Regions from separate parts of the Lysinibacillus sp. FSL H8-0500 genome, predicted to be linked through region 1. Evidence: a T-box and tRNA genes for the amino acid it is inferred to sense, from the RefSeq annotation. Region 1 holds a T-box; the other holds one or more tRNA genes.
What was found. The T-box of region 1 lies ahead of alaS (alanine--tRNA ligase). A T-box ahead of a tRNA ligase gene usually reads a tRNA of that ligase, here a tRNA-Ala.
Positions count from the first base shown of each region.

Region 2: it encodes a tRNA-Ala, which carries the amino acid that the T-box ahead of alaS (alanine--tRNA ligase) is inferred to sense. The anticodon was not compared.

Region 1 covers NZ_CP150292.1:3,181,241-3,196,104, forward strand. The annotation lists gene MHB44_RS15205 (DUF1292 domain-containing protein) at 96-404, opposite strand; gene ruvX (Holliday junction resolvase RuvX) at 423-839, opposite strand; gene MHB44_RS15215 (IreB family regulatory phosphoprotein) at 842-1,108, opposite strand; gene alaS (alanine--tRNA ligase) at 1,197-3,857, opposite strand; T-box leader at 3,924-4,139, opposite strand; gene hpaB (4-hydroxyphenylacetate 3-monooxygenase, oxygenase component) at 4,638-6,074, opposite strand; gene MHB44_RS15230 (ATP-dependent RecD-like DNA helicase) at 6,206-8,638, opposite strand; gene hisA (phosphoribosylformimino-5-aminoimidazole carboxamide ribotide isomerase) at 8,907-9,674, shown strand; gene MHB44_RS15240 (hypothetical protein) at 9,671-9,958, shown strand; gene MHB44_RS15245 (GTP pyrophosphokinase family protein) at 10,152-10,871, shown strand; gene MHB44_RS15250 (DHA2 family efflux MFS transporter permease subunit) at 10,966-12,408, opposite strand; gene MHB44_RS15255 (tetratricopeptide repeat protein) at 12,598-13,257, opposite strand; gene mnmA (tRNA 2-thiouridine(34) synthase MnmA) at 13,331-14,455, opposite strand; gene MHB44_RS15265 (cysteine desulfurase family protein) at 14,500-14,864, opposite strand, start outside.
Region 2 covers NZ_CP150292.1:145,418-160,281, reverse strand. The annotation lists gene MHB44_RS00800 (acyl-CoA dehydrogenase family protein) at 1-734, opposite strand, end outside; gene sfnG (dimethylsulfone monooxygenase SfnG) at 753-1,829, opposite strand; partial or broken gene MHB44_RS00790 (IS30 family transposase) at 3,168-3,314, shown strand; rRNA gene rrf (5S ribosomal RNA) at 3,442-3,557, opposite strand; rRNA gene MHB44_RS00780 (23S ribosomal RNA) at 3,669-6,597, opposite strand; rRNA gene MHB44_RS00775 (16S ribosomal RNA) at 6,879-8,430, opposite strand; tRNA gene MHB44_RS00770 (tRNA-Ala) at 8,576-8,651, opposite strand; tRNA gene MHB44_RS00765 (tRNA-Pro) at 8,667-8,743, opposite strand; tRNA gene MHB44_RS00760 (tRNA-Arg) at 8,753-8,829, opposite strand; tRNA gene MHB44_RS00755 (tRNA-Leu) at 8,838-8,926, opposite strand; tRNA gene MHB44_RS00750 (tRNA-Gly) at 8,932-9,006, opposite strand; tRNA gene MHB44_RS00745 (tRNA-Leu) at 9,042-9,126, opposite strand; tRNA gene MHB44_RS00740 (tRNA-Lys) at 9,144-9,219, opposite strand; tRNA gene MHB44_RS00735 (tRNA-Thr) at 9,226-9,301, opposite strand; tRNA gene MHB44_RS00730 (tRNA-Val) at 9,305-9,380, opposite strand; rRNA gene rrf (5S ribosomal RNA) at 9,391-9,506, opposite strand; rRNA gene MHB44_RS00720 (23S ribosomal RNA) at 9,618-12,546, opposite strand; tRNA gene MHB44_RS00715 (tRNA-Ala) at 12,717-12,792, opposite strand; tRNA gene MHB44_RS00710 (tRNA-Ile) at 12,805-12,881, opposite strand; rRNA gene MHB44_RS00705 (16S ribosomal RNA) at 12,981-14,532, opposite strand.

The sequences.
Region 1 (14,864 bases):
TTTTTTGATCACTCTTATACCAGCATTGAGCAGAAACTAAAAAAGGAACAAGGACTGCAAGCTGCGATCCTTGTTCCAAGCTTTGAGTTAGAAGATTAGTCTTCGTATTCATCCTCTAAAGCGTTTAAAACGTCCTCTACCATATCCCACTCTGCTTCAGTTTCGATTGGTGTTAATTCACCATCTTCACCATTTTCAGATGGTACAAATGAAGAAACAAAAATTTCAACTGAGCCATCCTCATCTTCTTCTGCGCCTACCATTGAGTAAAATACATATGATTTACTAAACTCTGGGGATTCATGAACGTGAATCACTTCACAAAGCTGCTCGTTTCCGTTCTCGTCAATCACTGTAATGTGTTGAACATGTAATTCTTCTTCATGGTTATGCTCGTGCGCCATGTATTGTCACCTCATCAATTAATTTTTGCTATCTAAGTAGCCTTGTAAAATCATCACAGCTGCCATTTTATCAATAACCTGCTTGCGCTTTTTGCGACTCACGTCCGCCTCGATCAGCATACGTTCTGCTGCCATCGTTGTTAAACGTTCATCCCATAGCTTAACCGGTAGTGAAAATGTTTCTTCCAACAACTTTTTATAGTTCTCGGATGCTTCACCACGCGGTCCTACCGTATTATTCATGTTTTTTGGGAATCCTACAACAAATTCTGTTATAGCATATTCCTTTACTAGCTCGGCGATGCGGTCAATGCCGAACTCTCCGTTAGCTTCATCAATTTTTACGGTTTCAATACCTTGAGCAGTCCAACCAAGCGCATCACTTACAGCAACGCCAACGGTTTTTGACCCAACGTCTAATCCCATAATTCTCATTTCTAGTCCTCGTTATTCTTTTTAATATAAAATTTAACAAGCTCTTCAAGAATTTCGTCACGTTCAAGCTTGCGAATTAAGTTACGAGCATCCTGATGGCGAGGAATATACGCCGGATCACCAGAAAGTAAGTAACCAACAATCTGATTGATAGGGTTATATCCCTTTTCCTCTAATGAAGAATGTACTTTCAACATTACCTGCTTGACTTCCTGTTCCATTGATTCTTCTGGAAAATTAAATTTCATCGTTTGATCAAATGAACTCATGACCAGCACCTCGCTTTCAGAAATAAGGAGATGTGCGAACAAGCTCATCTCCAATTTCTCTTTATTATAACATGTTTTGGTGAATTAATTAAATGGATTTAACATAATCATACACAGAAAGTAATGCTTCATCAAGTTTTGATGCATCTTTAGCGCCTGCCATCGCCATATCTGGACGACCACCGCCTTTACCACCACAGCTTTCAGCCACCATTTTCACAATATTTCCTGCATGATAATTGCCACCAACTAAATCTTTTGACACTCCTGCACATAGCATCACTTTGTCACTATCAACCGCACCAAGAACAATCACAGCCTTTGGCATTTTTGCTTTTAAATCATCCATCATTTGACGCAATTGATTATTATCCTTCGCTTCTACCTTTGTAGCGAGCACTGTCACATCACCAAATGTTTGGGCTGCATCAATAATTGCGCCAGCTTGAGCATTGGCAATTTTTTGAGATAGTGCTTCATTTTCACGTTGTAAATCTTTATAGTCAGTTTGTAATGCCTGTACTTTCGTCACAATATCTTTCGGATTTGCTTTTAATAATGCTGCGGCATCATTTAGTAAAGCCTCCTCCTCTTTTATTGTTTCATAAGCCACCTTACCAGTTACCGCTTCGATACGGCGTGTACCTGCACCAATGCCACCCTCTGACACAATTTTAAAAAAGCCAATTTCAGAAGAACGTTTGACATGAATACCACCACATAGTTCGATTGAATACTCTCCAACGGACACAACGCGTACAATATCGCCATATTTTTCACCGAATAATGCCATTGCACCCTTCGCTTTTGCTTCATCAATACCCATTTCTTCAATTACGACCTCTATATCATCCCACACTTTTTCATTGACAATACGTTCAATTTGCTGTAATTCCTCTTTTGTTACTTGCCCAAAATGGGAGAAGTCAAAACGTAAACGATCAGGTCCTACATATGAACCAGCTTGGTTAACGTGGTCACCTAGCACATCTTTTAATGCGCGTTGCATAATATGTGTCGCTGTATGGTTTTTAATAACTAAATTGCGGTCATCACGATTGACAACGGCTGTGACTGCATCTTCCACATGCATTTCACCAGATTCAACAACTACAGTATGAAGCGGTTGTCCATTTGGTGCTTTTTGTACATCTTTGACAACTGCTGTAAAGCTATCATTCGAAATAGTACCACTATCAGCAATTTGTCCACCCATTTCAGCGTAAAATGGTGTTGTTGCTAACATGACAAGCGCTTCTTGACCTTCTGCAGCAACTTTTGCTACTTGACCCTCCACAATCAACGCTACAATTTCCGTGTCTGCTGTTAATGTATCAAAGCCAACAAATTCACTGGCAACCGTTAAATTCGCTAATACTTCATTTTGTACTTGCATCGAATCCACATCTTGACGAGCTGCACGCGCACGTTCACGTTGTTCCTCCATCGCTGCCTCAAAGCCTTCATGGTCAACCTTCATGCCTACTTCTTCTGCATATTCCTCTGTTAATTCGATTGGGAAGCCGTACGTATCGTATAAACGGAAGGCATCTGCCCCTGGAATATAATCATGATCAGCCTCTTTTTGTGATTCAACTACCTCGTTAAAGATAGCCAGACCACCGTCTAATGTTTCATGGAAGCGAATTTCTTCATTTTTAATGACACGTTGAATAAATTCGCATTTTTCCGTTACCTCTGGATAGAAGTCTTCCATAATTTTACCCACAGTTGGTACTAGTTCAAACATAAATGGTTTCTCGATACCAATTTGCTTCGCATAACGAACAGCACGACGTAGTAAGCGGCGCAATACATAGCCACGGCCTTCATTTGATGGAAGTGCGCCATCCCCAATCGCAAATGCTACTGTACGAATATGGTCTGCAATGACTTTAAATGGTGTATTAATATCTTCCTCTGAGCCGAAGATTTCATGTAAATCTACCTCACCAGGACGTTTATATTTGCGGTTAGCAAATTCCTCGATTTTTTCAATAATCGGCATAAATAAATCAGTATCAAAATTTGTTGGTACATTTTGCACAACGGATACGATACGCTCTAAGCCCATACCTGTATCAATATTTTGCTTTGGTAGTGGTGTATACGTACCATCAGGATTGTGGTTAAATTGCGAGAACACTAAGTTCCAAACCTCAAGATAACGTTCATTTTCTCCTCCAGGATACATTTCTGGATCATTTTCATCCGAACCATATTCTTCGCCACGATCATAAAAAATCTCCGAGTTTGGACCAGATGGGCCCTCACCTATATCCCAGAAATTCCCTTCCAAACGAATTAAACGCTCTTCTGGAAGTCCAATTTCCTGATGCCAAACATCATAGGCTTCCTGATCCTCAGGATGAATTGTAATAGATAATAGCTCTGGATCAAAGCCCATCCATTTTTTATCCGTTAAAAACTCCCAAGCGTAGTGAATGGCTTCTTTTTTGAAGTAATCACCAATCGAAAAGTTCCCTAGCATTTCAAAAAATGTATGATGACGTGCTGTTTTCCCTACATTTTCAATGTCATTGGTACGAATTGATTTTTGTGCATTCGTAATACGTGGATTATCAGGAATTACACGTCCATCAAAATACGGCTTTAATGTAGCAACACCTGAATTAATCCACAGTAATGATGGATCATTAATAGGCACAAGTGGTGCTGATGGCTCATGATGATGCCCTTTTTCTTTAAAGAACTCTAAATACATACGACGAATATCTGCTGCTTTCATGTAAAAAATTCCTCCTAAAATGTGTTGTAAAAATACGATAGCCATGCAAAAAAGCCCTCATCCCAATAAAGGGACGAGGACTTGTAACAATCTCGCGGTACCACCCTAGTTGTAAGCATGTAAAAACACTTACCTCTCTAGCACTTGTAACGTCAGTGAACGGCAGGGATTAGCTGCACTCTGGAGTAGCTTTCCGTAGTTGCGATTGTGAGGATTTTTTCAGCCTAGAAATCCCTTTCTTCTACACGCACAAAAACGTACTTGTTCCATCATCGTTTTTACTATTCTACAGTGCATTATAAAAAAGAACGAGAATTGTGTCAACGCTTGATGCTATATAGAAAGAAGTATTTTTCTTCTACAGCGCTTACGTTAAAAATATTAAAATCATTTTACATAGATTTTAACTACCAACTTTGAATATCCTACTAATAACTGAGAAGCCCGTCCTAATTTATTATATTCTTAAAAATCTAAACAGTCAAAACATTGCAGTTTATATTCCTTTACCTTATAATAATAAGTATTTAAAAGTAATATCTTTTTTACCGACAAATTATAATATTACTTAAACATACATATGCCAATAAGAATAGCTTAATATCTGGATTCCCTCTGAAGAAAATCAGTTTTAATAAAGTCTCAAAAGATTAGAGGGATCAATTATTATCTACTTCTGACTATTGTTTATTTTGGCTGTCATCTGCTGTTGTATGGTACTTTCACCTTTCGCTAAATCACGAACCATCCCCTTCATCGAGGATGGTCCGTATTCGTCTCTTACATATTATCCGCTAAAAAATTTTCTACTCGCTTCACTAAATGCCCTCTGTCGTAATTTTTGTACAGGATGCTCGATAAACGAATAGGATCACCAAAGAAAAAGCGTTCATACAATGTTTGCCTTGTACCAAAGCTACTCATTGTTAAATCCCAAGCTAAGCGGAATTTTTGAACACGTTCCTCCCCACCATCTTGAAATGATTGTAAGTAGTATGCAAGGTCACCCTCATCCTTAGCAAAGGCTTGTGCACTTGGGATGGACATTAAGCCACTCGCGCCAAGCAATTGAATAATTTCGGTAAAGGTCGGATAGACTTTCGGAAAAATTTGAATAGCGACCTGTAATGTGGAAAGATCTGGTCTCACAAAGCCAAATTGATCTCGCTGTGCCTCGATTTCTGATTTTAAGAGCAATGCTTTCATTGTTTCTAATGTTACGATAATATCAACCACTTTTTGTTGTACATGCTGGTAATCACCAATATTAATGGTGTCAACGATCGACTGTACAACTCCTAGCACAAATTCTGTTTTCGCAATTTGGCGAGAAAGCACTTGGTGTAGTGTGTACGCCTGAAAGCCGCTAACATTCATAAAATCATTCGCGACATCCACATTTTCATAATAAAAAACGCGTTCCCATGGGACAATCACATCGTCAAAAACAACAATAGTATCCATCTCTTCAAAACGAGCACTTAATGGATGATCAAAGGTCGAATCTCCTCCAACAAAGGATTGTCGACACAAAAACTTTAAACCTGCTGTATTACTCGGTATAGAAAAGCCAAAAGCCTTCCATTCATCATAGCCATTGGTTGATAACACAAGTAGCTCGTCTGTGATACCTCCTTGTGTAGCAAGCAATCTTGCCCCTTTTATTATTAACCCTTTACTTGTTTTTCCCACAATTTTTGCAGCAATGGTCACTTCCTCATCCTCAATATAGTAGCGCTTGCGATTTACTTGAGGCTCTATAAAGGTATGTGTCATTGTTAAATCATGCTCACGGGCATAATCATAAAACTGTAGTAAATGCTCTGGAAAACAGTTTGGCTTATCTTTTAAAAAGTCCGATGCTGAAGCTAAGGCCATTAATGTTGTATTCATATAATCAGGACTTCTTCCCATAAAGCCATGAGAGGATAAAGCCCATTCTTGCGCAGCATAACGCCTTTTCACAAGGTCCTCTGACGTTATCACTTGAAGAAAGGATACCCCCACCCTCTCTTTACTAGTTGGCGATTCATAGGTCATTGTTTCAAGAAGCTCCTGGTGATGCTGTAAATCAAAGAGCTTTGCTTGACTCTGCATAACCCCCTTAAATGCAGGATGCTCTGACACCTTACCTCTCACGACTTCCCCGTCCAACGAAATATACGTGTTTAAAGCATCAATACGATCAATATATTGCTGTCCCGTTCGAATTGGCACGCTATCACCCCTAAATACCTCTATGTTTTTGTACTCATGTAGTATATGAAATATCTAAATAGTAGGTGACATCTGGCTTATGACAAAAACCCGATCAGCTACGGCCTAATCGGGTTCACATTTAAAATGCTTTAGTTTTCTAAAAAATCATAAGGTGATACATGATCCATACCAATCAGTGGATGAATAGTAGGTGCGGTTTCTACGGTAAGCTTATAGTCAGTGGATAATGACTCCTGACGATCTCCATCTGCTACAGAAACTGCCTCTACCTCTACTAGCTCTTCAGCCACCTCCATTGGATTTAGTCGTGCACGTAAGGAGGTAAAACGTTGAAGATCATCTGTACGCTGTAGGCCATCTGCCAACACATCTGCCTCGCCACATAAAATCAAGAAATTTTTTGCTCGTGTAATGCCTGTATATAAAAGATTGCGTCGTAGCATTTTCGAGTAGCCTCTTACAACAGGCATAATCACGGTCTGAAACTCAGAGCCCTGCGATTTATGAATAGAGCAGCAGTAGGCAAGTGTTAGCTGATTGAGATCACCACGTTGATACGTTACCTCAATGCCATCGAAGGATACAACTAGTAAATCCTGCTTTTCGATTGTTTCCTTCGCCTTAATAATACTAACAACTTCTCCCATGTCCCCATTAAAAACATTGCTTTCAGGCTGGTTGACAAGTTGTAGCACTTTGTCTTTGATGCGATAGGTGGTATCACCAAAAACAAGCTCTTTGCGTGTGCCTGTATCATTAGGGTTAATCAGCTCTTGAATCATTTTATTTAAATTGTCAATACCAGCCGGCCCTTTATACATAGGCGCAAGCACTTGGATATTGCGAATCTCTTGTCCTTTTGCAACAGCACTCTTGACCACCTGTGTAACTACATTTGCCACTTGATCGGCTGATGCTTTGATAAATGAACGATCAGTTGTTTTCATCGTTAAATTATTAGGAATCGTTCCTTTTTTTATTTGATGGGCTAGTTCGATAATCGTTGAACCTTCCGCTTGTCTATAAACATCCGTTAATTCAACAGTTGGCAACTGTTTTGATGCCAATAAATCCTTTAGTACCTGTCCTGGACCTACTGGAGGAAGCTGATCTTGGTCGCCAACAAAGACTACCTGTACATCCTCATGTAAAGACTTTAATAGTTGATGGGCAAGCCATGTATCAACCATTGACATCTCATCCACAATAATGAGCTTCCCTGTCACTTCTCGCTCTGTTTCTTCCTCTTTTTCTTGTCCTGTAAAGCCCAGTAAACGATGGATGGTCATTGCAGGAAGCTCTGTTGATTCAGCCAAGCGTTTAGCAGCACGCCCTGTTGGTGCACAAAGAATAATGGGAAAAGGCTGTTCTTTTTGTGCATATTCTTTTGGATTTAATGATAACCCATGAAGCTGTGCATAGACTTCAACGATCCCACGTACAACCGTTGTTTTCCCAGTACCAGGTCCACCTGTTAAAATCATGACCGCTGAATTTAGAGCCTGCTCAATGGCATTCGCTTGTGTCTCTGCATAGGTGACATGCAGTCGCTCCTCTGTCTCACCAATTGCTTTGCGAATTTCATCCTTACTAAAATGCTCTGCCTCCCGATTCCGTTCAATAAGGGTTACGATTTTAGAGGCAATACCTATCTCTGAAAAATACAGAGAAGGCAAATATAATCTTGTTTCCTCACCACAAATCTTGCTTTCTTCTCGCAGCTCTATACATGCCTGTGAAATAGCCTCAAACGGAATTTCCTGCTGTTGACTCTGCTCCAGCATATCCTTGACAAGTGGTAAAACATGTTCTGCATCCAAATACACATGACCATCCGATAAAGCCGCTGTATTTAATATATGCAAAATAGCTGCCTTGACACGGTCAGGATGATTACCTGTAATCCCTAACTTGGCACCTAACTCATCTGCTCGAAAGAAACCAATTCCTTCGATATCTTCAATAAGACGGTATGGATTTGCCATTAGCAGCTCTATCGCCTCTGTACGATAGGTTTGATAAATTTTCATACCAAGCTGTGGGCCAAATCCCCACTCATTAAGCTGAATCATTACACGCTCTAAGCCGAGATTTTGTTCGATGGTGCTACGAATAATCTCTTTTTTATCTGCGGATAGGCGCGGCACAATATCTAGTGCACCAGCATCCTCTAAAATCAGTCTCAGTGCATTCGCTCCAAGCTTATCAACAATCGTTTCGGCTGTTTTTTTACCAATGCCCACAAATAAATCGCTCGATAAATAATGGATAATTCCTTGTTCAGTTGCTGGTACTTCCTTCGCAAATGTCTCAATTTGAAATTGCACACCATACTTTGGATGCTGTTTTAAGTTACCTGTAAAACGATATTGCTCATCCATTTGTAGCGGGGGAAAATAGCCAACCACAATAATTTCTTTATCTTCATATTGCAAGTTTGTCTCTTGAATTTTCACGCGCACAATGGAATACATATTTTGGGCATTATGAAAAATAGAGACGATTGGACGTCCGAGTATAAAAAACTTATTAAGCTCAAATAAATCGAATTGGTCTGTCATGTTCGGGTTCGTCCTTTCGTATCATTGTCAATCCCTTTATTTTACCATAGCCTGTGCAAAATAGCGTTGTCAAAAATATTTTCGCTCTCTTATTCTCATATTATTTCGATAAATGACAATTCTCTGCTTTTATGATTCTTTCCATGCTATGATAGAATCAATTACATCTTGTGGGACACTCACTAAGACCTTATCTTAATACAGCAGGGACTTGCACTTCTACTGGATCAAGATAAATAAGATTTTGTACGGAAGGATTGTGGAAGGATTGGAATTTAGACCTTGCATCGATTTACACGATGGCAAAGTAAAACAAATTGTGGGGAGTACGCTGGGGCATGCAGATCAAACAGTCGTTGAAAATTTTATTTCTAGTTATGATGCAAGCTACTATGCCCAAATGTTTGCAAACGATCATTTAACAGGTGGACATGTTATTATGCTTGGTTCAGGAAATGAAGAAGCAGCCCTCTCTGCTTTAGCTGCCTATCCGCAAGGCTTACAGATTGGCGGTGGTATTACAACTGAAAATGCACAGCGCTTTATTGAGGCAGGTGCTTCACATATTATTGTGACTTCCTTTATCTTTCATGATGGACAACTAGATGTAGCGCGTTTACAGCAACTTTGTCAGCAAATTGGCAAGGAGCATCTTGTGATTGATCTAAGCTGTAAAATGCGAGATGGTAAGTGGTTTGTAATGACTGATAAATGGACAAAATTCAGTGATTTTGAAGTCAATGCCAAATCCATTGCTTATATCGAAGGCTTCTGTGATGAATTGTTGATTCATGCGGTGGATGTGGAAGGAAAAAAGGGTGGCATGCAGGAAAGTTTAGTACGGGATTTAGCTGCCTGGACATCTATTCCAACTACCTATGCAGGCGGTGTTCGTTCATTGGAGGATTTAGCAAAGTTCAATGATTTAGCCAAAGGAAGGCTTCATGTCACAATTGGTAGTGCCCTCTCTATTTTTGGTGGAGATCTACCGTATACAGATGTAGTAAAATATTGTAAAGAAGGCGGGATACTGTGAATCTTATCTACAAAGAATATGTTTTTCCTTTTCAAGAAACAAATTTAGAGCGTATTATTGATGGCAAATATTTCAAGGTCAATAAAAGAGATCACTCTCTTGCTATACAGATTCAGCTTGATAATGAGCAAATGCTGCTTGAGTTTTCTAAATCCTTAAAGGCAACGTGTGGTTTCCTGCGTGACCAAGAAACAGAACCTTATATTGAAACATCTATTGATTTGCAAGTATTTGTCGATGAATTTAATAAACGTTATAACTTAAATGCTAAAATTATTGCTTAAAGCAAAGGGGCTCCCCTTTGCTTTCTTTTTATTTAATGAAACCTTTTTCCCTTTATAACGGTTATATAGTAGGTCTCTTCTTATAGAAGAATACAAAAATCTCCAATAGTTAGCTAATTCATTGCGATTCATAACTTCTCTGCATAAAATAAAATTAAAAAGGAATAAACTTAGAAGAAAGGATGGATAATAAATGAAAACTGAATATGAGATAGCATCTTTCGCATCATTTCAAACAGAGCTAACTCGCTTCTTTTTAGCCTATAAATCGGCTTTACAGGAAGTAGAAACAAAAATTAATATTTTACAAGAAGAATTTAAGCTTATTCATGAATATAATCCAATCGAGCATGTTTCAACACGTATGAAATCGCCCAAAAGTATTTTAGCCAAAATCATGAAAAGAGGCATTCATCCATCACTTGAAGCTATTCGTGAAAATATTCGTGATATAGCAGGTGCTCGTATTACATGTTCCTTTGTAGAGGATATTTATAAAGTTAGTGCTATGCTACAGGCACAACATGATATTGAGATTGTAGAGATTAAAGACTATATTGCCAACCCCAAGGATAATGGTTATCAAAGTCTTCATCTTATTATAAAAGTACCAATTTTTATGTCTGATCGTATGGCTAAGGTTTACACAGAAATTCAAATTCGCACAATTGCTATGGATTTTTGGGCAAGCCTTGAGCATAAAATTTATTATAAATATAACAAGGAAGTGCCTGAGCATATTCGTATAGAATTAAAAGAAGCCGCTCTCCAGGCTGCTGAATTAGACCGTAAAATGGAGCGACTAAATAAAGAAATTAATATTTTAAAGGAAAATGAGGCTGAACCTCCAATGCTAGATAGCCCCATAGCACATCTAGCTAAATATTTAACACAGCTTCCGCCTCATCAATAATTAAAAATCCGCTTTACTTTCTGCAAAGAGAGCACGAGCCAAAGCGAGGCCTTGTGCTCTTGCTTTTCCTGCAGAAGCTACACGGATTTTGCCTTTATCTACTTTCTTTAGATTTTGTGGCGATAAAGAAGGAGAAAATCAGGGCACAGATGGCAAAGGCAAAGGCTGTGATATAAACATAGCTTACACCACTCGCAATAGTGTCCTTTAAAAAGCTTACTTCTTCTAAATTAAAGCCACCTTTTGCAAATTCACCATTTAATTGAATTTCACCTTTTCCTAGTGATGCCATCTTTTCACTCGTTGCTAAGTTAAAAATCATACCGAATAACGCCGCACCAATGGCTTGACTAAATGTATTGGTAAAGGAATTTAAGCCAATGGATATACCAAGCTGCTTTGGATGAGCCACCTTTTGTATGGAAATCATTAACATTGGCATAATAAAGCCCATGCCAAGCCCAATTAAGGAGGACCCAATATAAACGTTAAAATCGCTAGAGTCTGACGTTAATCTTGCCAACAAAATTGCCCCAATGCTTAGTAAAATCGTTCCTATTTGAATAATGCGTTTATTCGTTAAACGTCCGATTAAATAACCTGCTGTAATGGAGTTTACCGTCCAAAAAACAGACATAGGTGTTAATAATAAGCCTGCCTGTGTAGCGTTTTTGCCAAGAACACTTTGGGCAAATATTGGAATATACACCGTCACGCCAATCACAATAGACATGGCACTTAAGGTTAACGCATTAATCACCATAAGACGACCATTTTTAAACAATGTTAATGGAATAATGGGTTCCTCTGCTCGTAGCTCCACCCAAATAAAAATACCTAAAAAGATAGCTGCCATGCCAAACATAAGTAGGGACTGGCTCGATAACCAAGCCTGTGTTTTACTGTTATCAATAATGACGTATAGGAGTGCCACCATGCCAATTGTGAATAATGTCGCACCTAAATAATCAATTTTACGCTTCACTGCCTCTAACTGCTCCTGGTAATGCTTGACAATTAAATAAATAGAGGCTAAGCCAAAGGGTACATTAATAAAGAAGATAAAGTGCCATGACACTTGGTCAACAATAAAGCCACCAAATAATGGACCGACAACGCCCGATACACCCCATACCATACTTAAATAGCTTTGTCCTTTAGCTCGTGCTTTTTCAGTCTTAAATAGCTCACCAACCATCGTTAATGTAATCGGTAAAATAGAGCCTGCCCCAATCCCTTGAATCGCACGAAAGACAATTAATTGCTCCATTGATTGGGCTAAACCACATAACATAGAGCCAATTAAAAAAATAATAATACCAATAATAATCATCCGCTTACGTCCAAATAAATCGGCTAGCTTACCAAAAATAATCGCTGCAATCGCAGAAGCTAATAAATAAGCAGAATAAATCCAGCTTATTAAGTCCACGCCTAATAAGTCAGCCGTAATACTTGGAATAGCGGTACTCACAATCGTTCCTTCAATTGCTGCTAATGCTGTTACAAGTAATAGAGCAATAAATACTTTATTCATGTTGTCACCTTTTCTTTTCCTTTCCTGCATGACATACCTTAACAAGTTTGAATCAAAAATAAAAGAGGAAAGAATAAATTTTATAAAAAATCGTGGCCCTTCACCATCATCAGAGTTAGCCTTCTACTTTTTTAATATATAAACAAAAAGCAGCAAGTTTATAACACTTGCTACTTTTATAAGCATGTATTAGTTAAAACGCTGGGCAATCATATCGTAAATATAACGTGCTTGGTCGTATTCAGGTTGTAGTGTAAAGGCTTGTTTTAAATGATACATTGCGTCCTCTGTTTGCTCTGTGGATACTGCATAAAGAACACCTAAATTATAGTGTGCATCTGCATTATTCCAATCCTGCTCAATTAATAAATCCAGCTCCCTCTTCCCTTCCTGAAACATTTCAAGTGCACATAGCACAATGGCGTAGGCTAAACGAATTTGTGTATCCTCAGGAGCAAGCTCTACTGCACGTTGTAAATAGGGCAGTGCTAATTTCGGATTTTCCATGCGCTCAAAGCATTTTCCCATCATGTAATAGACATCTGCACCCTCAATTTGATGTGTTAATGCTTGTTCATAAAGCTTTGCAGCCTCAGCATAGCGCTCCGCATTATAGTACAGATTAGCTAAGCCATAATAAGCAGTAGCTGCTGTTGCATCAACTGTAATCGCCTTTTGGAAGAAACGCTCTGCACGCTCAGTATCCTCTAATACAGCTAATAAATTTCCAAAATTAATATAGCCAATCGCATTATTAGGCTCTGCTTCTATCGCTTTTGTAAATAGTTGGGCAGCATCCTCATAGCGCTTGTCTTGAAATGCTTGAATACCCTGTTCATTATAATTCATTAATCTTCACCTCTATGTAGCGAAAGACTGCTCTTATAAAGCCAAAAGGCAGTAAAAGCAGTCTAAACGCAAATTATCCAACATATGTTAGTTTTTCATTACTTTTAAACACTTCATCAATTGTTCCGCCACCCATACACTCTTCTCCATTATAGAGCACAACAGCTTGTCCTGGTGTAATGGCACGAACAGGCTCTGCAAATGTAATATGTGCTCGACCATCTGGTAAAATTTCAACTTCTACTGGCGTATCTGTTTGACGATAACGGAATTTTGCTGTGCAAGAAAATTTCCCAGGCAATTTTTTTGTCGAAGTATAGTTCATTTTCACAGCCGTTAATGAGGTAGAATACGAATACTGATTGTCAAAACCTTGGCCAACAAGTAGCACATTACGGGCTAAATCTTTCCCTAGCACAAACCATGGCTCGCCGTCTCCACCAATACCAAGACCATGTCGTTGTCCAAGTGTATAGTACATTAAACCATCGTGTTGACCCATTTCAACCCCATCCATTGTCTCCATTTTACCAGGCTGTGCAGGTAGATATTGACTTAAGAACTCCTTGAAATTTCGTTCGCCAATAAAGCAAATACCTGTTGAATCCTTTTTCTTAGCTGTTGCAAGACCTGCTGCTTCAGCAATTTTACGCACTTCTTTTTTCTCAATATCGCCGATTGGGAACATCACATGTGTTAATTGCTCCTGCGATAGTTGGTTTAAAAAGTATGTTTGATCTTTGTTATCATCAACACCACGTAACATTTTTACCTCACCATCACCACTACGATCAATGCGTGCATAGTGACCTGTTGCTAAATAATCTGCACCAAGGCTCATCGCATGCTCCAAAAAGGCTTTAAATTTAATTTCTTTATTGCACATAACATCAGGATTTGGTGTACGTCCTGCCTTATATTCCTCTAAAAAGTATGAGAATACTTTATCCCAATATTGCTTTTCAAAGTTAACCGCATAGTATGGAATACCGATTTGATTACATACTTTTATCACATCGTCATAATCTTCTGTTGCTGTACAAACCCCATTTTCGTCTGTATCATCCCAGTTTTTCATAAAAATCCCGATGACTTCATACCCTTGCTGTTTTAAGAGATATGCAGCCACCGAAGAGTCTACTCCACCTGACATGCCAACGACAACACGAATTTGTGAGGGGTCACGTGTTTCTTTCATTGTGGTCACCTTTTCTTTTATCTAATTGCTATAATACTTTACGATTATTTTTTCGCTAGTCTTTGCACAATGTTAGCTGTTTTTTTAGCTGCATCTTGAACATCTTTTTCCGTTAAATCCTGTCCAAAGCTAAAGCGAATGGAATTGCGTAGCTCCTCTGCCCCCTGGCCAAACATCGCAACAAGCACATGTGATGGATCAATGGAACCTGCTGTACATGCTGAGCCACTGGATGCATGAATACCAGCCATATCAAGATTGACTAAAAAGGACTCCACTTCTATCCCTTCAAAGCTAATATTTAAAATATGAGGCAATGAATGCTCCTTATTCCCATTTAGATGGAACGCTAACTTTTCCTGTGCAAAAATATCAAGCATCATGTGCTTAAAATGATTGTATAGTGAAC
Region 2 (14,864 bases), 1.8 Mb from region 1:
ACAATGACAGCCTGTAAGAATAACTGTAAATGTGCATTGAATGGTGTTGTATGATCAGGAATAGTAAAAACTTCTGATTTTTCAACAAATACATGTTTTAAGTTTGTTGTACCACTTCCCGTTAAGGTTTGACCGAATCCATCCCAATCATCTACCACTTCAATGCCCTCTCGATCAGTTGGCAAAATCACCCGAACCGTTTTGCCGTTAATATCTGAGGCCATAATCTCTACCCACTCTGCATATAACGTACCAGTACTAAAATATTTTGTACCATTTAGGCGATATCCGTCACCATCTACTGTTAGGCTCGTTTCAAATTGGAAAAGGCCCGCATTTATGCTATTTAGCTCTGTAAAGCCATTACCAATTAAATCGCCTTTCGCAATCGCTTCAAGCCATTTCACATTTTGTAAATTTTCTTTATCTAATAAAAACTGCTCGACTGCATAAAAGTGGTAGCGTAAACTATGCGCAACATCTGGGTCTACGGCTGCTAATTGAATAAGTACATCAAATACATCCTGAATGCTTGCACCAGCTCCTCCAAGTTCTTCAGGTAAGCGTAAAGCGCCTAAACGTGCCTTTTTTATTAACTGAATCGCATGATTTGGATGGACTGTTGGGTTTTCTCTACGCCGTTTTGCAGCATCATCCTTAATTTCTTGTATCAGCTTTGTTAATTCCTCACTATTAGGTTTGACAATTGGACCTAACGTTACTTGTATGGGCATATAAACACCTGCCTTATCTTAATTATTTTGTAATTGTAAATTGGCTTCTTTTTCTTTTACTAAAGGAATGACCTTTTCACCGAAAGCCTTCAAATCCTCCTCATAATGCAAGAAACCTGTTAGCACAATATTGATACCAATTTTCTTTAATTCAATAATTCGATCAGCAACTTGTTCAGCAGTACCAATTAACCCAGTTTTAAAGCCATCATTATATTGAACGAGATCCTCGTATGTTGATTCAGCCCACATGCCGTTTTTATCTTCTGTTGATTGACCCGCTTGTTTAACAGACTCTTTAAAGCCTAAAACAGCCTCATCATTTGCTTGCTCAACAATATCACGCAGTACTTGTTGAGCTTCTTCCTCTGAATCGCGCACAATCACAAAACCATTAATTCCAAATTCAATCGGTTCATTGCCATTTGCTTCCCGAAGAGCTTTTACTTCATCAATTTGAGCTTTAATTTTCTCTAAAGAACCGCCATTCATAAAGTAAACATCTGACACCCGCCCTGCCATTTCCTTCGCAGCCTCTGAATTACCACCTTGAAAAATCTTTGGCGTTTTAATAGGCTTTGGTTTTAACGGTGCTTGATTGACTCTATAAAAATCACCTTTATACGTAAATTCATCCTGTGTCCAAAGACCACGCAGAATATTAATAAACTCCTCAGAACGGCGATATCGTTCATCATGCTCTAACCATGGTTCACCATATCCAGTAAACTCCCCCTTAAACCAACCACTCACAATATTAATAGTTGCTCGACCATTACTTATTTGATCCACCGTAGCAATGATCTTCGCCATCACCGCTGGATGCCATAAACCAGGTAAAACAGCGGTAATAATATTTAATTTAGAAGTAGATGCTGCTAAGGCTGCTGCAAGTGCTGATGCCTCTAATTGATTTTCTGCTCCATAACTAGCGAAAAAGCGTGTTTGTAACAGGACATAATCAAATCCGATATTCTCGGCAATTTGAGCGTACCGTTTGTTCGCTTCAAAAGACCAATCAGTTTGTTGTGGAATATTAGAAATCACCAATCCGCCACTAACATTTGGTGCCCAATACGCAAATTGTAATGTCATACGTTTTTCCTCCTCACCAATAATCTATTTAACTTATGGGAATAATATGATTTATAATAAAAAAATTTTAAATTCCCTTTAACAAAGCACAAAAAAACTCCTTAATGTTTAAATTAAGAAGTCTCTAGTCGTCTAGCAGACCTACTATTAATAAAAGCTTCTATACACCGTAGTCGGTTAACAAATAGGAGCATTCAATTAACTAGTGAGTTACTCATTTATGATTGTTAGCTACATCATACATGCTTAAATTTATAAAGTCAACTATATTTATAAGAATTATCAGAATAAAAATTATTTATTACACTCAGCAATCGGTATATTCTCAATGAAAATGCAGTCTTTACAATTTTATAACGACTGCTTCGAATAAATACGCTGGATCACTGATAGAAGGGTTTCATAAAACTTACGCATATGAATTATATCAAACAGCAAAAGTTATTTATGTAGTTTTTTCGCATATAAACATTTATAGTGACACAGCTTCCCCATGTTATAGGCATTTCAATTACTTACTGAGATGCTATGCATACTCCATTGGTTCACACTTTACATATTTTCTGGGACGATTACCAATTGAATTAGAAAAGCACTGTCAAAATGTTCTTATGATAAATTGTAATATTAAGTACAATATCTGTAAGACAAAATAAAAGAAGTCCATAACGATTTCATGTAAAACACTAGTTACCACACAAACATCAGAGGAAGAATCATTATGATCTACACTTATCTTATCTATGTGTAAAAATGGAAAATCCGCTTGAATTAGGGCCTTCGATCATGACCATAGTAAAACAACTAAAAAAGGCTCTCTGATGATTTCAAAAAAATTACATCGTTCATTTTCAAGCCAATAAATCGAATTGTGGGACGAAATTCACTTTAACATCTGAATTAAAAGAGGCTGTTCAGGAAAAGTTGGGCGAAGCTTGGTCAACAGAACGGATTATTAACTATTTCTATCAAGCAAAGCTGAGTTTAAAGGCAGTTATCGTTGGATTTATGATGGTTCATTAGAAGTACCCATTATACGGTACTTCACCAAAAAGGGGGACGCTTCACACTTATTTCTAAGCATTCAAAGAAAATTTGCAAAAGGGAAATATTCAGACATTGGGAGTTAGATACAGGAGTTTCTGGGCATAGGTAGGCAAAGAGGTGGGCGCTACATTCATTGAGCAAAAAACACGTTGATATGTAGGTTTATTCATTTCAGACCGTTCTGCTATATCAATGTAGACTGCTGTTAGAGCGTTACATAAAGGGGCTATTCATACAGCGGAAAAGAAATTTAGCTGTTACACCATGCTTGCAAAAAAGGTAAGCTTCCAAGTCTATTTTGCAGATGCTTATGCTTCATGGCAATGTAGGTGTAATGAAAATGGGAATGGCTTATTATTCCTCAAGAAAACAAATTTTGATGATATCACCTTAGAGGAGATAAATGACGCATTACATCTCATCAACAATCGTCCAAGAAACTGTTTTAGGAAGAACTAGTACACTTAATTTGAAAAACTATCGTATAAATTAATGGATGCTTGAACAAATATTATAGAATCTAAAAAAACAGCCAGCTATGTGCTGACTGTTTTCCTTTTTGTTTGCCTAGCGATGTCCTACTCTCACAGGGGGAAGCCCCCAACTACCATCGGCGCTAAAGAACTTAACTTCCGTGTTCGGTATGGAAACGGGTGTGACCTCTTTGCCATTATCACTAGACTATTTGAAAGACAATACTTATTATAACATATTTTATAAAAATTACAAGTATATTATAATATTTTATTCTTTCAAAACTGGATAAACGGTGCATTGACTGTAACAAATATTTTGGTTAAGTCCTCGATCGATTAGTATTCGTCAGCTCCATGTGTCGCCACACTTCCACCTCGAACCTATCTACCTCATCGTCTTTGAGGGATCTTACTTACTTGCGTAATGGGAAATCTCATCTTGAGGGGGGCTTCATGCTTAGATGCTTTCAGCACTTATCCCGTCCACACATAGCTACCCAGCGATGCCTTTGGCAAGACAACTGGTACACCAGCGGTGTGTCCATCCCGGTCCTCTCGTACTAAGGACAGCTCCTCTCAAATTTCCTACGCCCACGACGGATAGGGACCGAACTGTCTCACGACGTTCTGAACCCAGCTCGCGTACCGCTTTAATGGGCGAACAGCCCAACCCTTGGGACCGACTACAGCCCCAGGATGCGATGAGCCGACATCGAGGTGCCAAACCTCCCCGTCGATGTGGACTCTTGGGGGAGATAAGCCTGTTATCCCCGGGGTAGCTTTTATCCGTTGAGCGATGGCCCTTCCATGCGGAACCACCGGATCACTAAGCCCGTCTTTCGACCCTGCTCGACTTGTAGGTCTCGCAGTCAAGCTCCCTTGTGCCTTTACACTCTACGAATGATTTCCAACCATTCTGAGGGAACCTTTGGGCGCCTCCGTTACCTTTTAGGAGGCGACCGCCCCAGTCAAACTGTCCGCCTGACACTGTCTCCTGCCCCGCTTAGGGGCATGGGTTAGAATTTCAATACAACCAGGGTAGTATCCCACCGACGCCTCCTTCGAAGCTGGCGCTCCGAGATCTCTGGCTCCTACCTATCCTGTACAAGTTGTACCAAAATTCAATATCAGGCTACAGTAAAGCTCCACGGGGTCTTTCCGTCCTGTCGCGGGTAACCTGCATCTTCACAGGTACTATAATTTCACCGAGTCTCTCGTTGAGACAGTGCCCAGATCGTTACGCCTTTCGTGCGGGTCGGAACTTACCCGACAAGGAATTTCGCTACCTTAGGACCGTTATAGTTACGGCCGCCGTTTACTGGGGCTTCAATTCGCAGCTTCGCTTGCGCTAACCACTCCTCTTAACCTTCCAGCACCGGGCAGGCGTCAGCCCCTATACGTCACCTTACGGTTTTGCAGAGACCTGTGTTTTTGCTAAACAGTCGCCTGGGCCTATTCACTGCGGCTCTCTCGGGCTTTCACCCTATCAGAGCACCCCTTCTCCCGAAGTTACGGGGTCATTTTGCCGAGTTCCTTAACGAGAGTTCTCTCGCACACCTTAGGATTCTCTCCTCGACTACCTGTGTCGGTTTGCGGTACGGGCACCTCTCACCTCGATAGAGGCTTTTCTTGGCAGTGTGAAATCAGGAACTTCGTCCATACGGACTCGCCATCACAGCTTGGCGTTACAGTGTGCGGATTTGCCTACACACACGCCTATCTGCTTGGACGCGCATATCCAACAGCGCGCTTACCCTATCCTCCTGCGTCCCCCCATTTCTCAAACGGTGAGGAGGTGGTACAGGAATATCAACCTGTTGTCCATCGCCTACGCCTATCGGCCTCGGCTTAGGTCCCGACTAACCCTGAGCGGACGAGCCTTCCTCAGGAAACCTTAGTCATACGGTGGACGGGATTCTCACCCGTCTTTCGCTACTCATACCGGCATTCTCACTTCTAAGCGCTCCACCAGTCCTTCCGGTCTGACTTCAACGCACTTAGAACGCTCTCCTACCACTGACATCGTAGATGTCAATCCACAGCTTCGGTGAATCGTTTAGCCCCGATACATTTTCGGCGCAGCGTCACTCGACCAGTGAGCTATTACGCACTCTTTAAATGATGGCTGCTTCTAAGCCAACATCCTGGTTGTCTGTGCAACGCCACATCCTTTTCCACTTAACGATTACTTGGGGACCTTAGCTGGTGGTCTGGGCTGTTTCCCTTTTGACTACGGATCTTATCACTCGCAGTCTGACTCCCGTGTATAAATATCTGGCATTCGGAGTTTGTCTGAATTCGGTAAACCGGGATGGCCCCCTCGTCCAAACAGTGCTCTACCTCCAGTATTCTCATCACGAGGCTAGCCCTAAAGCTATTTCGGAGAGAACCAGCTATCTCCAGGTTCGATTGGAATTTCTCCGCTACCCACACCTCATCCCCGCACTTTTCAACGTGCGTGGGTTCGGGCCTCCAGTAAGTGTTACCTTACCTTCACCCTGGACATGGGTAGATCACCTGGTTTCGGGTCTACGACCACGTACTATTTCGCCCTATTCAGACTCGCTTTCGCTGCGGCTCCGCCTTCTACAGCTTAACCTTGCACGTAATCGTAACTCGCCGGTTCATTCTACAAAAGGCACGCTATCACCCATTAACGGGCTCTAACTACTTGTAGGCACACGGTTTCAGGATCTCTTTCACTCCCCTTCCGGGGTGCTTTTCACCTTTCCCTCACGGTACTGGTTCACTATCGGTCACTAGGTAGTATTTAGCCTTGGGAGATGGTCCTCCCGGATTCCGACGGAATTTCACGTGTTCCGCCGTACTCAGGATCCACTCTGGAGAGAACGAACTTTCGACTACAGGGCTGTTACCTGCTCTGGCGGACCTTTCCAAGTCGCTTCATCTAACTCGCTCTTTTGTAACTCCGTATAGAGTGTCCTACAACCCCAAGAGGCAAGCCTCTTGGTTTGGGCTCTTCCCGTTTCGCTCGCCGCTACTCAGGGAATCGATTTTTCTTTCTCTTCCTCCAGGTACTTAGATGTTTCAGTTCCCTGGGTCTGCCTTCAAGACGCTATGAATTCACGTCAAGATCCTACGCGATTAAACGTAGTGGGTTCCCCCATTCGGAAATCTCCGGATCAAAGCTCACTTACAGCTCCCCGAAGCATATCGGTGTTAGTGCCGTCCTTCATCGGCTCCTAGTGCCAAGGCATTCGCCGTGCGCCCTTAATAACTTAACCAAGTTATTAAGCCTATAAAAAAACTTAAAAAATAAATGTGTTTGTTGCTGTCGCTGCGCTTTCGCACAAAAACAGCTTGTTACAATTTCAATGTCGTTTTATCCAGTTTTCAAAGAACAAAGCTACTGCCTGCTTCTACTTCTTCGCAGCTTTGCGACGAAAGCGTAGCGACAGGAGCACATATATGAAGTGTTTCATTCAGAAAGAATGAGCCTTCAAAACTGAACGCAAAACGTAATCATTGTTTCATCCTCGATGAAACATTCCGTAAATATCCTTAGAAAGGAGGTGATCCAGCCGCACCTTCCGATACGGCTACCTTGTTACGACTTCACCCCAATCATCTATCCCACCTTCGGCGGCTGGCTCCAAAAGGTTACCTCACCGACTTCGGGTGTTACAAACTCTCGTGGTGTGACGGGCGGTGTGTACAAGGCCCGGGAACGTATTCACCGCGGCATGCTGATCCGCGATTACTAGCGATTCCGGCTTCATGTAGGCGAGTTGCAGCCTACAATCCGAACTGAGAACGACTTTATCGGATTAGCTCCCTCTCGCGAGTTGGCAACCGTTTGTATCGTCCATTGTAGCACGTGTGTAGCCCAGGTCATAAGGGGCATGATGATTTGACGTCATCCCCACCTTCCTCCGGTTTGTCACCGGCAGTCACCTTAGAGTGCCCAACTAAATGATGGCAACTAAGATCAAGGGTTGCGCTCGTTGCGGGACTTAACCCAACATCTCACGACACGAGCTGACGACAACCATGCACCACCTGTCACCGTTGCCCCCGAAGGGGAAACTATATCTCTACAGTGGTCAACGGGATGTCAAGACCTGGTAAGGTTCTTCGCGTTGCTTCGAATTAAACCACATGCTCCACCGCTTGTGCGGGCCCCCGTCAATTCCTTTGAGTTTCAGTCTTGCGACCGTACTCCCCAGGCGGAGTGCTTAATGCGTTAGCTGCAGCACTAAGGGGCGGAAACCCCCTAACACTTAGCACTCATCGTTTACGGCGTGGACTACCAGGGTATCTAATCCTGTTTGCTCCCCACGCTTTCGCGCCTCAGCGTCAGTTACAGACCAGAAAGTCGCCTTCGCCACTGGTGTTCCTCCAAATCTCTACGCATTTCACCGCTACACTTGGAATTCCACTTTCCTCTTCTGCACTCAAGTCCCCCAGTTTCCAATGACCCTCCACGGTTGAGCCGTGGGCTTTCACATCAGACTTAAAGGACCGCCTGCGCGCGCTTTACGCCCAATAATTCCGGACAACGCTTGCCACCTACGTATTACCGCGGCTGCTGGCACGTAGTTAGCCGTGGCTTTCTAATAAGGTACCGTCAAGGTACAGCCAGTTACTACTGTACTTGTTCTTCCCTTACAACAGAGTTTTACGATCCGAAAACCTTCTTCACTCACGCGGCGTTGCTCCATCAGGCTTTCGCCCATTGTGGAAGATTCCCTACTGCTGCCTCCCGTAGGAGTCTGGGCCGTGTCTCAGTCCCAGTGTGGCCGATCACCCTCTCAGGTCGGCTACGCATCGTCGCCTTGGTGAGCCATTACCTCACCAACTAGCTAATGCGCCGCGGGCCCATCCTATAGCGACAGCCGAAACCGTCTTTTAGTCTTTTACCATGAAGCATAAGAGATTATTCGGTATTAGCCCCGGTTTCCCGGAGTTATCCCAAACTATAGGGTAGGTTGCCCACGTGTTACTCACCCGTCCGCCGCTAACGTTGAAGGAGCAAGCTCCTTCTCTGTTCGCTCGACTTGCATGTATTAGGCACGCCGCCAGCGTTCGTCCTGAGCCAGGATCAAACTCTCCATAAAAAGAAATTTGATTTGCTCAAATTGTTTTGCTGGCATCAATTTTGATGTCCAAAATTTTTGTTTTGTTCACTAGCCGAAGCTAGCTACTTAAAACTTGATTGATTACGTTTTGCTTGTTCAGTTTTCAAGGTTCATGTAATTGAATTGGTGGAGCCTAGCGGGATCGAACCGCTGACCTCCTGCGTGCAAGGCAGGCGCTCTCCCAGCTGAGCTAAGGCCCCATAATTTTTAGGAAATGGTCGGGAAGACAGGATTCGAACCTGCGACCCCTTGGTCCCAAACCAAGTGCTCTACCAAGCTGAGCTACTTCCCGTTGTTCTTTTGGCGCGCCCGACAGGAGTCGAACCCATAACCTTCTGATCCGTAGTCAGACGCTCTATCCAATTGAGCTACGGGCGCATTTAAAATGGTGCCGAGGACCGGAATCGAACCGGTACGGTAGTCACCTACCGCAGGATTTTAAGTCCTGTGCGTCTGCCAGTTCCGCCACCCCGGCACATTTGGAGCGGAAGACGAGGTTCGAACTCGCGACCCCCACCTTGGCAAGGTGGTGTTCTACCACTGAACTACTTCCGCATGTGCATACGTTTTTTATCTGGCAATGAAAATAATGGTGCGGGTGAAGGGAGTCGAACCCCCACGCCTTGCGGCGCTAGATCCTAAGTCTAGTGCGTCTGCCAATTCCGCCACACCCGCTTATTATTATTTCAAAATGGTGAGCCATGAAGGACTCGAACCTTCGACCCTCTGATTAAAAGTCAGATGCTCTACCAACTGAGCTAATGGCTCGGAAAATGGTGCCGGCTATAGGAATCGAACCCACGACCTACTGATTACAAGTCAGTTGCTCTACCTGCTGAGCTAAACCGGCATATGGTGGAGGATGACGGGCTCGAACCGCCGACCCTCTGCTTGTAAGGCAGATGCTCTCCCAGCTGAGCTAATCCTCCTGGGTAATATGCCTAGCGACGTCCTACTCTCACAGGGGGAAGCCCCCAACTACCATCGGCGCTAAAGAACTTAACTTCCGTGTTCGGTATGGAAACGGGTGTGACCTCTTTGCCATTATCACTAGACTATTTGAAAGACAATACTTATTATAACATATTTTATAAAAATTACAAGTATATTATAATATTTTATTCTTTCAAAACTGGATAAACGGTGCATTGACTGTAACAAATATTTTGGTTAAGTCCTCGATCGATTAGTATTCGTCAGCTCCATGTGTCGCCACACTTCCACCTCGAACCTATCTACCTCATCGTCTTTGAGGGATCTTACTTACTTGCGTAATGGGAAATCTCATCTTGAGGGGGGCTTCATGCTTAGATGCTTTCAGCACTTATCCCGTCCACACATAGCTACCCAGCGATGCCTTTGGCAAGACAACTGGTACACCAGCGGTGTGTCCATCCCGGTCCTCTCGTACTAAGGACAGCTCCTCTCAAATTTCCTACGCCCACGACGGATAGGGACCGAACTGTCTCACGACGTTCTGAACCCAGCTCGCGTACCGCTTTAATGGGCGAACAGCCCAACCCTTGGGACCGACTACAGCCCCAGGATGCGATGAGCCGACATCGAGGTGCCAAACCTCCCCGTCGATGTGGACTCTTGGGGGAGATAAGCCTGTTATCCCCGGGGTAGCTTTTATCCGTTGAGCGATGGCCCTTCCATGCGGAACCACCGGATCACTAAGCCCGTCTTTCGACCCTGCTCGACTTGTAGGTCTCGCAGTCAAGCTCCCTTGTGCCTTTACACTCTACGAATGATTTCCAACCATTCTGAGGGAACCTTTGGGCGCCTCCGTTACCTTTTAGGAGGCGACCGCCCCAGTCAAACTGTCCGCCTGACACTGTCTCCTGCCCCGCTTAGGGGCATGGGTTAGAATTTCAATACAACCAGGGTAGTATCCCACCGACGCCTCCTTCGAAGCTGGCGCTCCGAGATCTCTGGCTCCTACCTATCCTGTACAAGTTGTACCAAAATTCAATATCAGGCTACAGTAAAGCTCCACGGGGTCTTTCCGTCCTGTCGCGGGTAACCTGCATCTTCACAGGTACTATAATTTCACCGAGTCTCTCGTTGAGACAGTGCCCAGATCGTTACGCCTTTCGTGCGGGTCGGAACTTACCCGACAAGGAATTTCGCTACCTTAGGACCGTTATAGTTACGGCCGCCGTTTACTGGGGCTTCAATTCGCAGCTTCGCTTGCGCTAACCACTCCTCTTAACCTTCCAGCACCGGGCAGGCGTCAGCCCCTATACGTCACCTTACGGTTTTGCAGAGACCTGTGTTTTTGCTAAACAGTCGCCTGGGCCTATTCACTGCGGCTCTCTCGGGCTTTCACCCTATCAGAGCACCCCTTCTCCCGAAGTTACGGGGTCATTTTGCCGAGTTCCTTAACGAGAGTTCTCTCGCACACCTTAGGATTCTCTCCTCGACTACCTGTGTCGGTTTGCGGTACGGGCACCTCTCACCTCGATAGAGGCTTTTCTTGGCAGTGTGAAATCAGGAACTTCGTCCATACGGACTCGCCATCACAGCTTGGCGTTACAGTGTGCGGATTTGCCTACACACACGCCTATCTGCTTGGACGCGCATATCCAACAGCGCGCTTACCCTATCCTCCTGCGTCCCCCCATTTCTCAAACGGTGAGGAGGTGGTACAGGAATATCAACCTGTTGTCCATCGCCTACGCCTATCGGCCTCGGCTTAGGTCCCGACTAACCCTGAGCGGACGAGCCTTCCTCAGGAAACCTTAGTCATACGGTGGACGGGATTCTCACCCGTCTTTCGCTACTCATACCGGCATTCTCACTTCTAAGCGCTCCACCAGTCCTTCCGGTCTGACTTCAACGCACTTAGAACGCTCTCCTACCACTGACATCGTAGATGTCAATCCACAGCTTCGGTGAATCGTTTAGCCCCGATACATTTTCGGCGCAGCGTCACTCGACCAGTGAGCTATTACGCACTCTTTAAATGATGGCTGCTTCTAAGCCAACATCCTGGTTGTCTGTGCAACGCCACATCCTTTTCCACTTAACGATTACTTGGGGACCTTAGCTGGTGGTCTGGGCTGTTTCCCTTTTGACTACGGATCTTATCACTCGCAGTCTGACTCCCGTGTATAAATATCTGGCATTCGGAGTTTGTCTGAATTCGGTAAACCGGGATGGCCCCCTCGTCCAAACAGTGCTCTACCTCCAGTATTCTCATCACGAGGCTAGCCCTAAAGCTATTTCGGAGAGAACCAGCTATCTCCAGGTTCGATTGGAATTTCTCCGCTACCCACACCTCATCCCCGCACTTTTCAACGTGCGTGGGTTCGGGCCTCCAGTAAGTGTTACCTTACCTTCACCCTGGACATGGGTAGATCACCTGGTTTCGGGTCTACGACCACGTACTATTTCGCCCTATTCAGACTCGCTTTCGCTGCGGCTCCGCCTTCTACAGCTTAACCTTGCACGTAATCGTAACTCGCCGGTTCATTCTACAAAAGGCACGCTATCACCCATTAACGGGCTCTAACTACTTGTAGGCACACGGTTTCAGGATCTCTTTCACTCCCCTTCCGGGGTGCTTTTCACCTTTCCCTCACGGTACTGGTTCACTATCGGTCACTAGGTAGTATTTAGCCTTGGGAGATGGTCCTCCCGGATTCCGACGGAATTTCACGTGTTCCGCCGTACTCAGGATCCACTCTGGAGAGAACGAACTTTCGACTACAGGGCTGTTACCTGCTCTGGCGGACCTTTCCAAGTCGCTTCATCTAACTCGCTCTTTTGTAACTCCGTATAGAGTGTCCTACAACCCCAAGAGGCAAGCCTCTTGGTTTGGGCTCTTCCCGTTTCGCTCGCCGCTACTCAGGGAATCGATTTTTCTTTCTCTTCCTCCAGGTACTTAGATGTTTCAGTTCCCTGGGTCTGCCTTCAAGACGCTATGAATTCACGTCAAGATCCTACGCGATTAAACGTAGTGGGTTCCCCCATTCGGAAATCTCCGGATCAAAGCTCACTTACAGCTCCCCGAAGCATATCGGTGTTAGTGCCGTCCTTCATCGGCTCCTAGTGCCAAGGCATTCGCCGTGCGCCCTTAATAACTTAACCTACGGCTTTCGATATACGTCGTTATACAGCGTCAGCTTCACTCACTCAATCGCTTCCTTGCCTAACTCGTATCTCAAAACCCTTAAATTATTAAGCCTATAAAAAAACTTAAAAAATGTGTTTGTTACAATTTCAATGTCGTTTTATCCAGTTTTCAAAGAACAAAAAAATGGTGGAGCCTAGCGGGATCGAACCGCTGACCTCCTGCGTGCAAGGCAGGCGCTCTCCCAGCTGAGCTAAGGCCCCAAGAGGTATATATGGTGGGCCTAAATGGACTCGAACCATCGACCTCACGCTTATCAGGCGTGCGCTCTAACCAGCTGAGCTATAGGCCCTCTTGGAAGTTTTATATAATTATTCATAAACCTTCAAAACTGAACGCAAAACGTAATCATTGTTTCATCCTCGATGAAACCTTCCGTAAATATCCTTAGAAAGGAGGTGATCCAGCCGCACCTTCCGATACGGCTACCTTGTTACGACTTCACCCCAATCATCTATCCCACCTTCGGCGGCTGGCTCCAAAAGGTTACCTCACCGACTTCGGGTGTTACAAACTCTCGTGGTGTGACGGGCGGTGTGTACAAGGCCCGGGAACGTATTCACCGCGGCATGCTGATCCGCGATTACTAGCGATTCCGGCTTCATGTAGGCGAGTTGCAGCCTACAATCCGAACTGAGAACGACTTTATCGGATTAGCTCCCTCTCGCGAGTTGGCAACCGTTTGTATCGTCCATTGTAGCACGTGTGTAGCCCAGGTCATAAGGGGCATGATGATTTGACGTCATCCCCACCTTCCTCCGGTTTGTCACCGGCAGTCACCTTAGAGTGCCCAACTAAATGATGGCAACTAAGATCAAGGGTTGCGCTCGTTGCGGGACTTAACCCAACATCTCACGACACGAGCTGACGACAACCATGCACCACCTGTCACCGTTGCCCCCGAAGGGGAAACTATATCTCTACAGTGGTCAACGGGATGTCAAGACCTGGTAAGGTTCTTCGCGTTGCTTCGAATTAAACCACATGCTCCACCGCTTGTGCGGGCCCCCGTCAATTCCTTTGAGTTTCAGTCTTGCGACCGTACTCCCCAGGCGGAGTGCTTAATGCGTTAGCTGCAGCACTAAGGGGCGGAAACCCCCTAACACTTAGCACTCATCGTTTACGGCGTGGACTACCAGGGTATCTAATCCTGTTTGCTCCCCACGCTTTCGCGCCTCAGCGTCAGTTACAGACCAGAAAGTCGCCTTCGCCACTGGTGTTCCTCCAAATCTCTACGCATTTCACCGCTACACTTGGAATTCCACTTTCCTCTTCTGCACTCAAGTCCCCCAGTTTCCAATGACCCTCCACGGTTGAGCCGTGGGCTTTCACATCAGACTTAAAGGACCGCCTGCGCGCGCTTTACGCCCAATAATTCCGGACAACGCTTGCCACCTACGTATTACCGCGGCTGCTGGCACGTAGTTAGCCGTGGCTTTCTAATAAGGTACCGTCAAGGTACAGCCAGTTACTACTGTACTTGTTCTTCCCTTACAACAGAGTTTTACGATCCGAAAACCTTCTTCACTCACGCGGCGTTGCTCCATCAGGCTTTCGCCCATTGTGGAAGATTCCCTACTGCTGCCTCCCGTAGGAGTCTGGGCCGTGTCTCAGTCCCAGTGTGGCCGATCACCCTCTCAGGTCGGCTACGCATCGTCGCCTTGGTGAGCCATTACCTCACCAACTAGCTAATGCGCCGCGGGCCCATCCTATAGCGACAGCCGAAACCGTCTTTTAGTCTTTTACCATGAAGCAAAAGAGATGATTCGGTATTAGCCCCGGTTTCCCGGAGTTATCCCAAACTATAGGGTAGGTTGCCCACGTGTTACTCACCCGTCCGCCGCTAACGTCGAAGGAGCAAGCTCCTTCTCTGTTCGCTCGACTTGCATGTATTAGGCACGCCGCCAGCGTTCGTCCTGAGCCAGGATCAAACTCTCCATAAAAGAAATTTGATTTGCTCAAATTGTTTTGCTGGCATCAATTTTGATGTCCAAAATTTTTGTTTTGTTCACTAGCCGAAGCTAGCTACTTAAAACTTGATTGATTACGTTTTGCTTGTTCAGTTTTCAAGGTTCATACTACTTTCAACAACAACTTTTATATCTTAGCACCAACATCTTTTTATGTCAATACTTTTTTAAAAATTTATTTAGTTGCTTTTTCAAACGAGATAGATGTTTTGTCACCTCTCTTAGCAACATTTAATAATTTAACATATAGACTATATATTACGCAAGTACTTTTTTAATAAACTTTATCTTAATAGAAATAACTT